DNA from 3 places in the Streptomyces sp. NPDC015125 genome. Region 1 is predicted to be linked to each of the others. Evidence: riboswitches for the same ligand, from Rfam matches in the RefSeq annotation. Region 1 holds a riboswitch; each other region holds the start of a gene.
The links. A riboswitch is a leader RNA that binds a small molecule or an ion and turns the genes downstream of it on or off. The one in region 1 is predicted to bind cyclic di-AMP.

Region 1 (4,805 bases):
GAGAACGTGGAGCCGAAGCCGCCTCCTCCGCCGCCGCCTGCCGACATGCCGCCCATCGACGCGGACGGCGTCGCCGGGCCCGTACGCTTCCACTCCAGGTAGTCGACCGGGATCTCCTCCAGGAACCTGGAGGGCGGGTTGTACGAGGGCTGCCCCCAGGCGCTGCGCATCGTCGAGCGGGTGACGTAGAGCCGCTCGCGGGCGCGGGTGATGCCGACGTAGGCGAGGCGTCGCTCCTCCTCCAACTCCTTGGTCTGGCCCAGCGAGCGCATATGCGGGAAGACGCCGTCCTCCAGGCCGGTCAGGAAGACGGTCGGGAATTCCAGGCCCTTGGCGGTGTGCAGCGTCATGAGGGTGATCACGCCGCTGCCCTCCTCGTCCTCGTCCGGGATCTGGTCGGAGTCGGCGACCAGCGCGACCTGCTCCAGGAAGTCGGAGAGCGTGCCGGGGCCCGGGGCGGCAGCCCCCGATGTCGCAGCTTCGCCGCGGTCCTGCTCGAACTCCAGGGCCACGGCGGCGAGTTCCTGGAGGTTCTCGATCCGGGTCTCGTCCTGCGGGTCGGTGGAGGCCTGGAGTTCGGCGAGGTAGCCCGTGCGCTCCAGGACCGCTTCCAGGATCGTGGCGGGGCCGGCACCGGACTCGACGATGGTGCGCAGCTCCTCCATGAGGACGTTGAAGCGCTTGACGGCGTTGGCGGAGCGGGCCGCCATGCCGTACGCCTCGTCGACCCGGCTCAGCGCCTGCGGGAAGGTGATCTTCTCGCGCAGCGACAGGGCGTCGATCATCGCCTCGGCGCGGTCGCCGATGCCGCGCTTGGGGACGTTCAGGATGCGGCGGAGCGGGACGGTGTCCTCGGGGTTGCTGAGCACCCGCAGATAGGCGAGGACATCGCGGACCTCCTTGCGCTCGTAGAAACGCACCCCTCCGACGACCTTGTAGGGCAGCCCGACCCGGATGAAGATCTCTTCGAAGACCCGGGACTGGGCGTTGGTGCGGTAGAACACCGCGACGTCGCCGGCCTTGGCGTCACCGGCGTCGGTCAGCCGGTCGATCTCGTCGGCGACGAACTGCGCCTCGTCGTGCTCGGTGTCGGCGACATAGCCGGTGATCTTGGGGCCGGCGCCGGCGTCCGTCCAGAGGTTCTTGGGGCGGCGGTTCTCGTTGCGTTCGATGACGGCATTGGCGGCGGACAGGATCGTCTGCGAGGAGCGGTAGTTCTGCTCCAGCAGGATCGTGGTCGCGTCCGGGTAGTCCTCCTCGAACTGGAGGATGTTGCGGATCGTGGCGCCGCGGAAGGCGTAGATCGACTGGTCGGCGTCACCGACGACGCACAGCTCGGCGGCGGATTCGGCGGGGCCGACCAGCTCGCGGACGAGGGTGTACTGGGCGTGGTTGGTGTCCTGGTACTCGTCGACGAGGACGTGGCGGAAGCGGCGGCGGTAGTGCTCGGCGACATCCGGGAAGGCCTGGAGCAGATTGACCGTCGTCATGATGATGTCGTCGAAGTCCAGGGCGTTGGCCTCGCGCAGCCGGGCCTGGTACATGGCATACGCCTCGGCCAAGGTCTTCTCGAAACCATCGGCAGCCGTCCCTGCGAAGGTCTCCTCGTCGATGAGCTCGTTCTTGAGGTTGGAGATCTTCGCGCTGAAGGACTTGGGCGGGTAGCGCTTGGGGTCCAGGTCCAGATCGCGGCAGACCAGGGCCATCAGGCGCTTGGAGTCGGCGGCGTCGTAGATCGAGAAGGAGGAGGTGAAGCCCAGCTTCTTGGACTCGCGGCGCAGGATGCGGACGCAGGCGCTGTGGAAGGTGGAGACCCACATGGCGTTGGCGCGCGGGCCGACGAGCTCCTCGACGCGCTCCTTCATCTCGCCGGCGGCCTTGTTCGTGAACGTGATCGCGAGGATCTGGCCGGGGTGGACATGGCGCTCGGCGAGCAGATGCGCGATGCGGTGGGTCAGCACCCGGGTCTTGCCGGAGCCGGCACCGGCGACGATCAGCAGCGGGCCGCCGGTGTGCACCACGGCGGCCTTCTGCTCGTCGTTGAGCCCCTCCAGCAGCGTCGCCGGGTCGAGGGCGGGACGGGCGGCGCCGTCGCGGTAGTACGCCTCTCTGGGCGGAGGCGCGTCGAACTTCCCGCCGAAGAGGTCGGCGGGGATCTCCTCCGGGGCCGGGCCGTGCTCGTCCTCGGGAGGGGGAGGGTGCTCCTCCTCTCCCTTGTGGCCGAGGTCCGCCAGGAAGCTGTCGTCAAAGAGGCTGCTCATCGCCCACCGAGTCTAGGCCGCCGCACTGACAGCCCGCGGCCCAGTAGCCGATCGCGGCCCGCTTTCGGAGCGGCCGTGGCACCGCGGCAGGTCAGGGGGCCGGGGTCGGCACAGATCGGTCGGCGGCTCGTCTACCCGAATCAGACATCTGCCACAACAACCCCCGCATCGCGTTCAGGTCACAAAAAGGTTTCGGGCATATCGAACATCAGCCTTCACAGGAGCCACACGAGTTGGCTAACGTCCTCGCTCAGGCAGCCCGCCTCCCCGTGGACGACAGCGTCCGCACGGGCCGCCCACGCCGAGTCCGGCCCTGCCTCAGGCACCCGGAGCCGGGGACCCACCAGCACCACCGGGGTGAATCGATCCGGACAGCCGTCGCCAGCGGACATCCGGACCGTAGGGCAAGCCTTCCGTCAGCGACACCGCCCGAACCCGACAGCTAACCCGGTAGGCGGTCCACGGAAGGAGTCGCCGGCCTTGGCGTCGCATCGCAAGCCGCGCACCAGCATTCTCACCTCACCCGGAGGACGCCGTACGGCGGTCGGGCTCACCACCGCCGCCCTCGCCTCGGCCACGCTGCTCTCGCAGTCCGCCGACGCGGCCCCCCGGGCGCCCAAGCCCAGCATCGAAGAGGTCAAGCAGAAGGTCGACGGCCTCTACCACCAGGCCGAGGTGGCCACCCAGAAGTACAACGCCGCCAAGGAGCACGCCGACGACCAGCGCGACCGCGTCGACGGGCTGCTCGACGCCGCTGCCGAGCGGGCCGAGAAGATGAACGAGGCCCGGCGGCGGCTGGGCACCTTCGCCGCGGCGCAGTACCGCAGCGGCGGCATGAACCCGACGGCACAGCTGATGCTCGCCAAGGACCCGCAGCAGTTCTTCGACCGCAGCCACCTCATGGAGCGGCTGACCGGGCGACAGAAGGAGGCTGTCTCCGACTACCAGGAGCAGCAGGCCGCGGCCGCCCGGCAGCGGGCGGAGGCCACCCACGACCTGGAGCGGCTGCAGACGTCGCAGGCCGCGCTCAAGGAGTCCAAGCAGTCCGTCCAGCAGAAGCTGGCCGAGGCCCGGCAGCTGCTGTCCGAGCTGACCGCACAGGAGAAGGCGCGGCTGGCGGAACTGGAGCGCCAGAAGGAGGCGGCGGCCAAGCGCAAGGCCGAGGAGGAGGCCCGCAAGCAGCAGGAGCGCGAGCGCCAGCGGCAGCACGACGGGGGCGGCCCGTCCGGCGGTCAGACCGGTGGCGGCGCCGACAACGGCGGCTCGACCGGCGGTTCGTCCTCCGCCCAGGCCGGGAAGGCGCTCGCCTTCGCCCGCTCCCAGATGGGCAAGCCGTACGTATGGGGCGCGACCGGACCCAGCTCCTACGACTGCTCGGGGCTGACCCAGGCGGCGTGGAAGGCGGCCGGCGTCACACTGCCGCGGACCACCTGGGACCAGGTCAAGACCGGCCAGCGGGTCGCCACCAAGGACCTCAAGCCCGGTGACCTGGTCTTCTTCTATGACGACATCAGCCATGTGGGCATGTACATAGGCGGCGGCAAGATGATCCACGCCCCGCACCCGGGCGCCAACGTCCGGGAGGAGTCGATCTACTACATGCCGATCTACGGGAGCGTCCGCCCGGGCTGAGGCCCGGCCCCCGCTCCCCCGTCGGACCACCCCCCACGGCCACCCCCCACACGCCACCGCGCGGCCGTCGCCTCCGGACGAGGAGTGCGATGACCGCGCGGTGTGCCGTGGAGGAGCCTGTGCGCCGCCGCCCGAAGCCCTGTTTCCGGGGAGCCCGCCGTTCCGCTCAGGTCCAGAGCACGGCGATGAAGATGTTGGCCACCGTCAGCGCACCGACCGCACCGAAGAGCGGCGGGGCGATCTTCTCCTCGTCCCGCTTGACGTAGACCAGCGCCAGGATGACCACCAGAACGGCCATCTTGATGGCGAGCTTGACGGTGTTGAGGCTGTGACCCTCGGCCTGGTTGAGGCCGACCAGCACGATGCCGGTGACCAGCATCGTCAGCGCGCCGTGCAGCATCGCCGGCACAAAGCGGGCGGTGCCCGCGCCCATCGCCTTCATCTGGGTCAGAAAGCCGCCCAGCAGGGAGGCGATGCCGATGATGTGCAGGCCGACGAAGAGATTGATTACTACGTCCATAGTGCTGGATCGTAGCCGCCGCATAGCACGGCCCTTCCGGCAGGGCGCCCACAATCGCCGCTTCGGTCAGGCCGGGCCCGGTCCCGGCCGTGCGGCCGTGGCGGCATGGTCACCCGCGCGCCGACCGCGGTCGAAAGCGAACAATCCCGGGCAAGCGGACTCATCACCGTGACACCCAGGCTTAGCGTCCTCCTCCAGGCGGTCGACTCCCCGCCCTCGCCGGCCTCCCACCGGCGTCCTGTCGGCCGCCCCGCCGTGAGGTGCGGCGGTGGTCCGTTCCCTCGTGACGGACCGCCGCCGGGCCCACGGGCACCAAGGGAAGGAAGTGACGGCCACCGTGGCCTCGCACCGCAAGCCCCGGCAGCATCCGCTCGCCGCGCTCACCGGCGGCT
Region 2 (4,805 bases), on a different contig from region 1:
CGCATTCTGCGGTTTCGAGGCCGCTTTGGTGCTGTCCTCCGGCTATGCCGCAAATCTCGCCGCGGTCACCGCGCTCACCGCCCCCGGCACCCTGATCGTCTCCGACGCCGGCAACCACGCCTCGCTCATCGACGGCTGTCGGCTCTCCCGGGCCCGTACCGAAGTGGCCCCGCACGCCGATCCGCACGCCGTACGCGCCGCGCTGACCGGCCACGACGGCCGGGCGCTCGCGGTGACCGACTCGGTGTTCTCGGTCGACGGGGACGCCGCGCCGCTCCCCGCGCTGGCCGAGGCCTGCCGGTCGCGGGGCGCCGGACTTCTCGTCGACGACGCACACGGACTGGGCGTGCTGGGCGACGGGGGCCGTGGCGCGCTGTGGGCGGCCGGTCTCGCCGGTGACGGTGATGTGGTGACCACCGTGACGCTCTCCAAATCGCTCGGCTCCCAGGGCGGTGTGGTGCTCGGCCCGGCCCGGGTCATCGAGCATCTGGTCAACACCGCCCGGTCGTTCATCTTCGACACCGGTCTCGCCCCGGCGGCGGTCGGCGGCGCCCTCGCCGCGCTCCGGCTGCTGCGCCGCGAACCCCAGCGCGCCACCCGGGCCGTCGCGGTCGCCCAGGGGCTGTACGACCGGCTCACCGCGGCGGGCCTGACGGCGGTACGTCCCGATGCGGCGGTGATCTCCGTCCGCGCCCCGTCGCCGGAAACGGCGCTCCGCTGGGCCGCCGACTGCCGTGCGGCCGGACTCGCGGTCGGCTGCTTCCGGCCGCCGTCCGTACCCGACGGTATCTCCCGGCTGCGGCTCACCGCCCGCGCGGACCTGACGGACGACCAGCTCGACACGGCGGTCGGCACGATCGTGGCCACTGCGCCGACGGACTGACCGGGTGCGGACGGTCTGCGCCCGGCGACCGTCCGCACCCCGGCACGGCGGCCGCCCCGGTGGCAGGCCGCCGTCCGCCACGGCAACCGCCGTCCGCAGCGGCCGTCATACGCCGCAGCAGCCGTCATGCCCGTCGTCACGCCGCGGACGTCCGTCGTCACGGCCCGGGCGAGTGGCGGAGGAAAGCCCCGCGCAACAGGGCCCGCAGGGTGTCCGCGGCGGGGGTGCCTCGGGGGCGGTAGGCCACCGAGATCCGGCGGTGCAGCTCCGGTGGGCCCAGCCGGCGGACCCCCAGCGGCGTCATCGACCCCTCCGCCACCATCTCCGGGACCACCGCCACCCCGAGCCCGGCGCTCACCAGCGCACACACCACCGCATAGCTCGGCGACTCGCAGCGCACCGCCACACTCGCCCCGGCGGCCGCCAGCGCGGCCTCCACGCCGCGCCGGTTGGGGTTGGCCGGCGCCATGCTGACCAGTGGCTGACCGGCCAGCTCGGCAAGCGGCAGTCGTCCGGAGCCCGCCGACAGGGCATGACCGGGCGCCGTGACCAGCACCAGCTCCTCGGTCAGCAACGGCTCCAGACGCACTCCCTCCGGCGCCGGCATCGCCTCGCCCGGCACATACTCGTGCGTCAGCGCCAGATCGACCTCACCCAGCGCCACCGCCGCGCTCGCCTGCGGCGGGACGTACTCCGTCACGCTCAGCTCCACATCGGGGTGCGCCCGCCGGAACGCGCTGAGCGCGGGCGGCAGCAGATGGGTGCCGGCGGTCATGAACGTCCCGACCCGCAGCCGCCCGCCGGACAGCCCCGCCAGCCGGGACAGCTCGTGCCGCGCCTGATCCAGTTCGTCGAGGACCCGCCGGGCCCGTACGAGCAGCAGCTCACCGGCCGCCGTCAGCCGTGCACCCCGATGGTGGCGCACCAGCAGGGCCGCTCCGGTCTCCCGCTCCAGTTTGGCGAGCTGCTGCGAGAGCGCCGGAGCGGTGTAGCCCAGCCGGGCGGCGGCCCGGGTGATCGAACCGGCCTCCGCCACCGCTACCAGGGCGGCCAGCCGGGTGGGGTCGTACATAAGAATCTCTTTAGGCTCACCAAGAACATTGCCAATAGCCATTAAAGCCTCTGACCGGCGAAGCTGCTCTTATGGACGGACAGCTGATCGCCTTCACCGGAGTCGCCGCGGGCATGGTCGCCATGCCGGGCGCGGATTTTGCGGTCGTGGTGCGCAATGCGCTCGACTCTCGCCGGGCGGGGGTGGCGGCCGCCGTCGGCGTCGCGGGCGGGCTGCTGGTGCACACCGCCCTGGCGGTGGCCGGTCTCGCGGCGGTGCTGGTCGCCGTGCCCGCACTCTTCGGCGCGGTCCAACTCCTGGGCGGCGGCTATCTGTTGTACCTCGGTGCCCGCGCCCTGACCGCGGCTGCCCGGCGTCCGGCGGCCACCACGGACGGCACGGCCCGCACGGCGGCGGACGCACCGGCCGACGGCCGCCCGCCCGCCGCTCGCCCGGGCGCTGCGCAGAGTCTGCGCCAGGGGTTCTTGACCAATGCCCTCAACCCCAAGGCGCCCGTCCTCTTTCTCAGCCTGCTCCCGCAGTTCGTTCCGGCGGGAGCGCCCGCACTGCCCCGTACGCTGCTGCTCGCCACGATGGTCGTCGCCATGGGGCTGGTGTGGTTCCCCGCCGTCGCGCTGCTGGTCGACCGGCTGGGCGTCTGGTTGCGCCGCCCCTCGGTGGCCCGGGCCCTGGAAGCCACCACCGGTGCGCTGCTCACGGCTCTGGGAGGCATCCTGCTCGTCGAGCTGGCGGTGTCCTGAGGGCGGTGCACCCAGGGCTGTTCCACGGGGGTGTGGCGGGCAAGGACCCGGCGACCGGCAGGGGGCAGGACGGCCCCGCGCCCCGCGGCGAGGGCCGGGGCGGCAGCGTCACCGATCCATCCGCGGGCGGGCCGTTCCCACGGCGGGCAATGCCCACGGCGGGCAATGCCCTCGGTGGGCATTCCCCACCGAGGCGGACGCGGCAGCCCGCTGCGTGGCGAAGCGAGCCCGGTCAAATCGGCCGTACACCCTGGCAATTGACCGATCGTGAGAGGACTGCCCAGGGTCAGCCCACCCGCCCGTACCAGACCGAACGGCTCCAGATCCGTTCCAGCCGCACCACGCTCCCGGCCTTGGGCGCATGCCACATCCGGCCCCGGCCCGCGTAGATGCCGACGTGGTAAATGCCGCTGCGCGAATGGAAGAAGACCAGATCGCCGCTTCGGCGCGCGCCGGCCGGGATGTGCCGGGTGCGGCCGTACTGCGCGGCGGCGGTGCGTGGCAGCAGCCGGCCGGCGCGTTTGAACGAGTACAGCATCAGCCCCGAACAGTCGAAGGCGTGCGGGCCCTGGGCGCCGTACCGGTAGGGGGCTCCGCTCTTGGAAGCCGCGATCCGCAGCGCATGCGCGGACACGGATGCGGCTTCGGCATTCCCGGCCGCTCCTGGAGCGACGCTGGTCCCGCCGAGCGTGACCAGCGTCAGAGCGGTGACGGTGCCGGCGCGCGCCAGCAGATTCGGCGTATGCATGCGCATGGTCATGCGCAAACCCTTCGTCAGCCGCCTGCGAAGGAAGACCTGTCGGGTTCGGGCAGGCGAAGATGCCCGGCCGTGCGTACGGCTTCACCCCAAGGAGCCCTCGGCCGTGTAGGCCGGGACCCCGTCCTGCTCGGGTCCTCCGCTCCCGCCGGTCCACGTCGTCGACCGGACGTCCGGCACGGCGGCGGGATTAGGCGCCCGTCCGGACCGCCCCGTCGCTGTGGCGGGGTCTTGTCGTCGAAGGGATCGTCACGCACCTGGCACCCGAATTCCGAGCTGAAAATGCCGTATGTGAGATGGGTCACAATTGACCCGAATGGTTAGATTTGTTCCCTCAGGTGCCGCGGCGCGGGGTGTTGCACCCCGCGGACCAGGGGCGAAACATCCGGGACCGCAGGAAATGTGCCCGCACCGCGCAATTCGTCGCCTCCTCAGATCGGGTGCGGACGCTACGCCGTCTGCGCAGCCGCTGCGCGTGTGCCGGGTCAGATTTCCTCGGGTGGCGGCATCGCCACCAGCCCGGCCCGGCGCTCGCCGTCCAGCACCCGCAGGGCCCGGGTCAGCGTCGCGCAGTGCAGTTCGCTCTCGCCCCGGCTGTGCATCAGCGTCAGTGCGTCCCGTAGCCGGGTCGCCTTGCCGACCAGCGCCTGGGCGGCCCGCAGCCCGCTGTAGGTGCCACCGCAGCGGGCCGGGTTGATCCGGCCGAGCAGGTCGAGCACCTCCAGGTAGCTGTCGACGAGTTCACCCTCCGCGCGGGTCAGTGCGGGCAGCGGCGGCGGTTCGGGCGGCAGCATCGGGCTCACCGCGCCACGGGCTGGAGCGCCGACGGCTTGCGGTTGCGGGTGATCTGGTCGATCAGGCCGTACTCCTGGGCGGCTCGGGAGTCGAAGATCTTGTCGCGCTCGATATCGGTGGCGATCCGCTCCCGGGTCTGCCCGGTGTGCTTCGCCAGCATCTCTTCCAGTACGTCGCGGGTGCGCAGCATTTCCTTCGCCTGGATCTGCAGGTCGCTGGCCTGCCCCTGGACGGGTTCGCTGAACGACGGCTGATGGATCAGGACCCGGGCGCCGGGCAGCGCCAGCCGCTTTCCGGGTGTGCCGGCGGCCAGCAGTACCGCGGCGGAGGAGGCGGCCTGCCCCAGGCAGACGGTCTCCACGTCGCACGACACGAAGTGCATCGTGTCGTAGATGGCGGTCATCGCGGTGAAGGAGCCGCCGGGGGAGTTGATGTAGAGCGAGATGTCCTGCTCGGGCGCGGCGTGTTCGAGGTGGATGAACTGCGCCATCACGTCATTGGCGGAGGCGTCGTCGATCGGGGTGCCCAGGAAGATGATGCGCTCGCCGAGCAGCTTGG
Region 3 (4,805 bases), on a different contig from region 1:
GGCCGGCTACACCGCCGCCCCCTTCTTCTGCGCCGCCCCGCTGATCGCCGCGTCGCTCTCCTCCCTGCGCAGCACCGCGCTCACGGCCCTGGCCGCCGTGCTCGGCGAGATCTGGGCCGTCACCTACCGCGGCGCCCTTGAGGACTACCAGGAGTCCGCGGCGGAGAGCGCCATGGTCTTCGTGGTCGCCCTGCTGGCCCTCGGCCTCAACCGGTTCGCCCGGAGGAGCGATGCCCATCTGGCGTCCGTACGGGACATCTCGGAGGCCGCCCAGCGCGCCGTACTGCCGACGCCACCCGAACAGCTCGCCGGCCTCGCCGTCGCCGCCCGCTACGTCGGTGCGCGGGCGGATGCCCGGATCGGCGGCGACCTCTATGCGGTGCAGGACACCCCGCACGGCGTACGGCTGATCGTCGGCGACGTACGGGGCAAGGGGCTGGAGGCGGTGGAGGCCGCGGTGATCGTCGTCGGTGCCTTCCGCGAGGCGGCGGAGCAGGAGACGACGTTGGAGGCGGTGGCGGGCCGGCTGGAGCGGGCGCTGCAACGCGAGGGCGGACGGCGCGCGGGGCTCGACCAGTTCGAGGGGTTCACCACCGCCGTCCTCGCCGAAATCCCCGCCAACGGGCAGTCCGTGCTGCGCGTGCTCAACCGCGGCCATCCGTCCCCGCTGCTGCTCACCCTGGACGGCGGGCTGCGTGAGCTGGTGCCCGCGGTGCCGGCGCTGCCGCTGGGCATGAGCGAGGTGGCGAGCTGGCCGGACCGGTCGGACGAGACGTTCTTCCCGGCCGGCGCCCTGCTGCTGTTCTTCACCGACGGGGTGACCGAGGCCAGGGACCTGCTGGGCCGCTTCTACCAACCGGCGAGCAGACTGCGCGGCCGGCGCTTCCCGGGGCCGGACGCCCTCCTGGACACCCTCGTCGAGGATGTCGCGCGGCATACGGGCGGCGCACCGGCCGACGATATGGCCCTGTTGGCGGTGCAGCGGCCGATGAGGGCGTAGGGGGCGCAGGGGGCGTAGGCCTCTGGCACGTCCTCCTCGATCACGGGGGCGGCGCTCAGGCCCCTGGCACGGCTCGTCATGCCCTCTCCGGCAGCACGTCCTCCGCCCCCGGGAGCCGGTGCAGGCTTTCGCCGCGCGGACCGGTGAGCGCGACCGGACGCTCGTCCAGGGCAAGGGTCAGCAGCGCGTCATCCGGGCGCGGCGAACGGTGCGCCGGCGCGGAGATCCAGGGCAGGACGGAGTGGTGCTCGTGGGAGATCCAGTGTCCGCCGCCGGGCCGTCCGCGCAGCAGCGACCGTACGAGATGCGCGAACTCCTCGCGGCGGGCGGGCGCGAGGCAGGCCAGCGCGGCGCTGTGAAAGATGACCAGCGTCGCCTCGGGTGGTGCCTCGGCGGCGAGCGCGGGCAGCTCGTGGAGCAGATCGCCGCGCACGAGTCGTGGCCGCGGCGCCGGCCGCACCGCCTCGACGGCCGCGGACAGCCGCGCCGCCCGCTCCTCGTCGCCCGGCCAAACGAGCGCCTGCAGCCAGCGCAGATCGTCCGGTTCGTCGGCCGGGTCGAGCGGATCGAGGCCGATACCGGCCCGCCAGGCGATCCGCGGCATCCGGTCCCGGCCGGGCAGCTCGTCGGCCGTCCACTCCGTACGGCACTCCAGCACCAGCGGACTCTCCGGCGCCCCTGCCTCTGCCTCGGTGAGAAGGGTGCCGCCTCGGAGGGGGCCGCCCGCGCACTCTCCCCCGTCGTCCTCGTACCGGTGCAGGTAGCGGTAGCGGTAGCGGTCGGGATGCAGACACAGGCCCGCCGACGTGCCGACCTCCAGCAGTGCCAGCGGCTGCGGCAGGCGGGCGAGCAGCGGCAGCAGCGTCGCGCAGTGGGCCGGCTCATCGGTCCGCGACGAGCGCTGCATGATCACCGCACGCACCTCGTCCCAGTGCCGTACCGTCCACTCGCGCCAGCGGCCGTACGCCATGTCGCCGCGCGGTCCCAGCTCGGCGTGCGGGCCGTCGAGATAGCGGACGGCGGCGAGCAGAAGGTCCGGCTGCTGAGCGCCGCCGGCCGGCAGCGACCCCGACAGCAGATCGCAGAACTCCGGGTCCTGGCTGATTCGCGCGCTCAGCTCTTCATGCGCCGCGGACCGCCCCCGCGCTTGACGCCAGGAGAACTCCCGGTACCGCTCCGCCAACCCCCAGGTGCCGACAACGGCGCGCTCGACGTGACGGGTGTTCCCGGTGTTCCCGACGTTGACGGCCATGATCCGACGTTACTGCTCTCACGTTCCGTGACCGAGGGGCACCCCTCCGCATAACGACTGGTGCACAATCGCCGCGAGATCGTTTAGGAGTGGACGGTCAACTCGCCCGGTTTGTGGCCGTACTGGACGAAAAAGTCCACGCCAAAGCTCTTGCGAAGCCGCTACGAAATCCCGGGAAGGCTTGGAATTCGACTGCGATCTCTATTACTGTCCGATAACGCAGCGCGGTCGTCCCAGCCGTCGCAAGAGGCGGCACCGCGCGCCGACGCCGAATCCCGCACGCGCTTTTCACGCACCTCCAGCACCTCGAACTGCACCAAGGGAACCGGGGAACCACTTCCTTGGGGTGAATCGGACGCTCTCCGCCAGCGGGCGCCCGTAGGAGACCTTCCTGCTCCGAACCCGTCAGCTAACCCGGTAGGCGAGAAGGAAGGAAAGGAGAGCGCCCCCGTGGCGTCCAACAGGCCTGCCCCCGAGGGTCCGTCCGCCTACGACCTCGATGACCGAGGTGCCTTCCCGGGCCCCGGTGATGCGGACAACATCAACGACGGACCGTGGGAGGAATGGAATCCCACCGAGGATTCCGTCCGCTCGGTCCGCGGCAAGCACCGGGTGGCCAAGCAGCGTGGCGGCGGACTCGCCCGCGGTGGCACGGTCCTGGGCGTCGGCGTCATCGCGGCGGTCGGTGCCGGCGGCATGGCCACGGCCGAGGGCCGCCCCCCGGTGGCGATCTCGATGCCCGACGTCGGCGGAATGGCCGACGACCTCGCCGACAAGCTGCCGGACGCCAAGTCGCTTCCCGGCGTCGGTGATCTCATATCGGACGAGGGCACGGACTCGGACGAGGGCACGGACTCGGGCGCGGCTTCGGATGCGGGCACGGCTTCGGCCTCGGACTCGGGCGTGGGCACGGCCTCGGACTCGGGTGCGGGCACGGCCTCGGACTCGGGTGCGGACGCCGGCGAGGCACTGCGCAGCCGCATCCTCCAGCAGGCCGACGCGCAGCAGGGCGCCGCCGACCAGGAGGCCCGCGAGGCCGCCGAACACACCGCCTTCCAGACGGCCGCGAAGGCAGCCGACGCCCACCAGAAGTCGGCCGAAAAGGCCGCAGCAGCCAAGAAGGCGGCGGAGTTGGAGGCCAAGCGCGAGGCCGAAGCAGCGGCCCGTCAGAAGGCGGAGGCCGCCCGCCTCGCCAAGCTGGCGAAGAACTTCATCGCTCCCGTCTCCTCGTTCACCCTCACCGCGAGTTTCGGCCAGGCCGGCGACCGCTGGGCGGCGGACCACACCGGACAGGACTTCGCCGCGCCGACCGGCACCCCCGTCAAGGCCGTGCACTCCGGCACCATCACCCAGGCCGGCTGGGCCGGCTCGTACGGCTACCGCATCGTCCTCACCCTCGACGACGGCACCGAACTCTGGTTCTGCCATCTGTCCTCGATGGTGAAGACCTCCGGCAAGGTCAACACAGGCGATGTCATCGGCCGCGTCGGCGCCACCGGCAATGTCACCGGCCCGCACCTCCACCTGGAGGTGCGCCCCGACGGCGGCGATCCGATAGACCCCATGCCGTGGCTGCGCGATCACGGCATCAAGGTGTGACGCATGGTCTTCAGCTTGTGACGCGCGGCCTTGACGCGCGAGGCACGGCCGGCGGCCTCAATGGGCGTATGTAGGACGGAAGTTGGCTTCCGAGGGGTGTCCGGGGGCGTCGCGGGGCGCCGGGAGCGTCGGGGGGAGCGGAAGGAATAACTCCGCTCCCCTCGACGTTGCCACCACACATGACTGCGACACACACCCCCCGAAATCGTCAGTCCCTCGGCTCGCTCTCCGTCTCCCCGCTGTCGCTTGGCGGCAACGTCTTCGGCTGGACGGCCGACGAGAGCGAATCCTTCGCCGTGCTCGATGCCTACGTCGCGGGTGGCGGCAACTTCATCGACACCGCCGACGTCTACTCGGCCTGGGTCCCCGGCAACAAGGGCGGCGAATCCGAGACCGTCCTCGGCAACTGGCTGGCCTCCCGCGGCAACCGCTCCGATGTCGTCATCGCCACCAAGGTCGGTGCCCACCCGGACTTCAAGGGTCTGTCCGCCGCCACCATCAAGTCCGCGGTCGATCTCTCCCTCTCCCGTCTGCGCACCGACTACATCGACCTCTACTACACCCACTACGACGACGAATCGGTCGAGGTCGGGGAATTCCTCACCGCCCTCGACGACCTCGTCCGGGCCGGCAAGGTCCGCGAGATCGCCGCGTCCAACATCTCGGCGAAGCGCCTGGAGGAGTCCCTCGCCTTCTCCGCCCGTGAGGGCCTGGCCCGCTACGTCGCCCTCCAGCCGCACTACAACTTGGTCTCCCGGGACACCTACGAGGGCGAACTCGCCGACACAGCCGCCCGCCACGGCCTGGCCGCGGTCCCGTATTACGCCCTCGCCTCCGGCTTCCTGACCGGCAAGTACCGCCCGGGAACCACCGTCGACAGCGCCCGCTCCGGCGGCGCGCTCAAGTATGCGGACACCGACCGCGGGCAGCGCGTCCTCCAGGCCCTCGACACCG

Region 2: linked by a shared signal. The riboswitch ahead of ACF088_RS07070 (C40 family peptidase) and the one ahead of ACF088_RS04755 (NlpC/P60 family protein) in region 1 are both predicted to bind cyclic di-AMP.
Region 3: linked by a shared signal. The riboswitch ahead of ACF088_RS34775 (peptidoglycan DD-metalloendopeptidase family protein) and the one ahead of ACF088_RS04755 (NlpC/P60 family protein) in region 1 are both predicted to bind cyclic di-AMP.

What each region holds. Positions count from the first base shown of each region.
Region 1 is NZ_JBIBVF010000001.1:1,082,167-1,086,971, forward strand. Features, by position in the region: gene pcrA (DNA helicase PcrA) at 1-2,261, opposite strand, end outside; cyclic di-AMP (ydaO/yuaA leader) riboswitch at 2,551-2,734, shown strand; gene ACF088_RS04755 (NlpC/P60 family protein) at 2,742-3,893, shown strand; gene ACF088_RS04760 (hypothetical protein) at 4,060-4,413, opposite strand; gene ACF088_RS04765 (NlpC/P60 family protein) at 4,739-4,805, shown strand, end outside.
Region 2 is NZ_JBIBVF010000002.1:456,416-461,220, forward strand. Features, by position in the region: gene ACF088_RS07055 (8-amino-7-oxononanoate synthase) at 1-883, shown strand, start outside; gene ACF088_RS07060 (LysR family transcriptional regulator) at 1,041-1,955, opposite strand; gene ACF088_RS07065 (LysE family translocator) at 2,027-2,695, shown strand; gene ACF088_RS07070 (C40 family peptidase) at 2,982-3,455, opposite strand; cyclic di-AMP (ydaO/yuaA leader) riboswitch at 3,460-3,659, opposite strand; gene ACF088_RS07075 (hypothetical protein) at 3,938-4,246, opposite strand; gene ACF088_RS07080 (ATP-dependent Clp protease proteolytic subunit) at 4,252-4,805, opposite strand, start outside.
Region 3 is NZ_JBIBVF010000025.1:22,406-27,210, reverse strand. Features, by position in the region: gene ACF088_RS34785 (PP2C family protein-serine/threonine phosphatase) at 1-1,000, shown strand, start outside; gene ACF088_RS34780 (DUF2332 family protein) at 1,077-2,252, opposite strand; cyclic di-AMP (ydaO/yuaA leader) riboswitch at 2,536-2,691, shown strand; gene ACF088_RS34775 (peptidoglycan DD-metalloendopeptidase family protein) at 2,703-3,851, shown strand; gene ACF088_RS34770 (aldo/keto reductase) at 4,031-4,805, shown strand, end outside.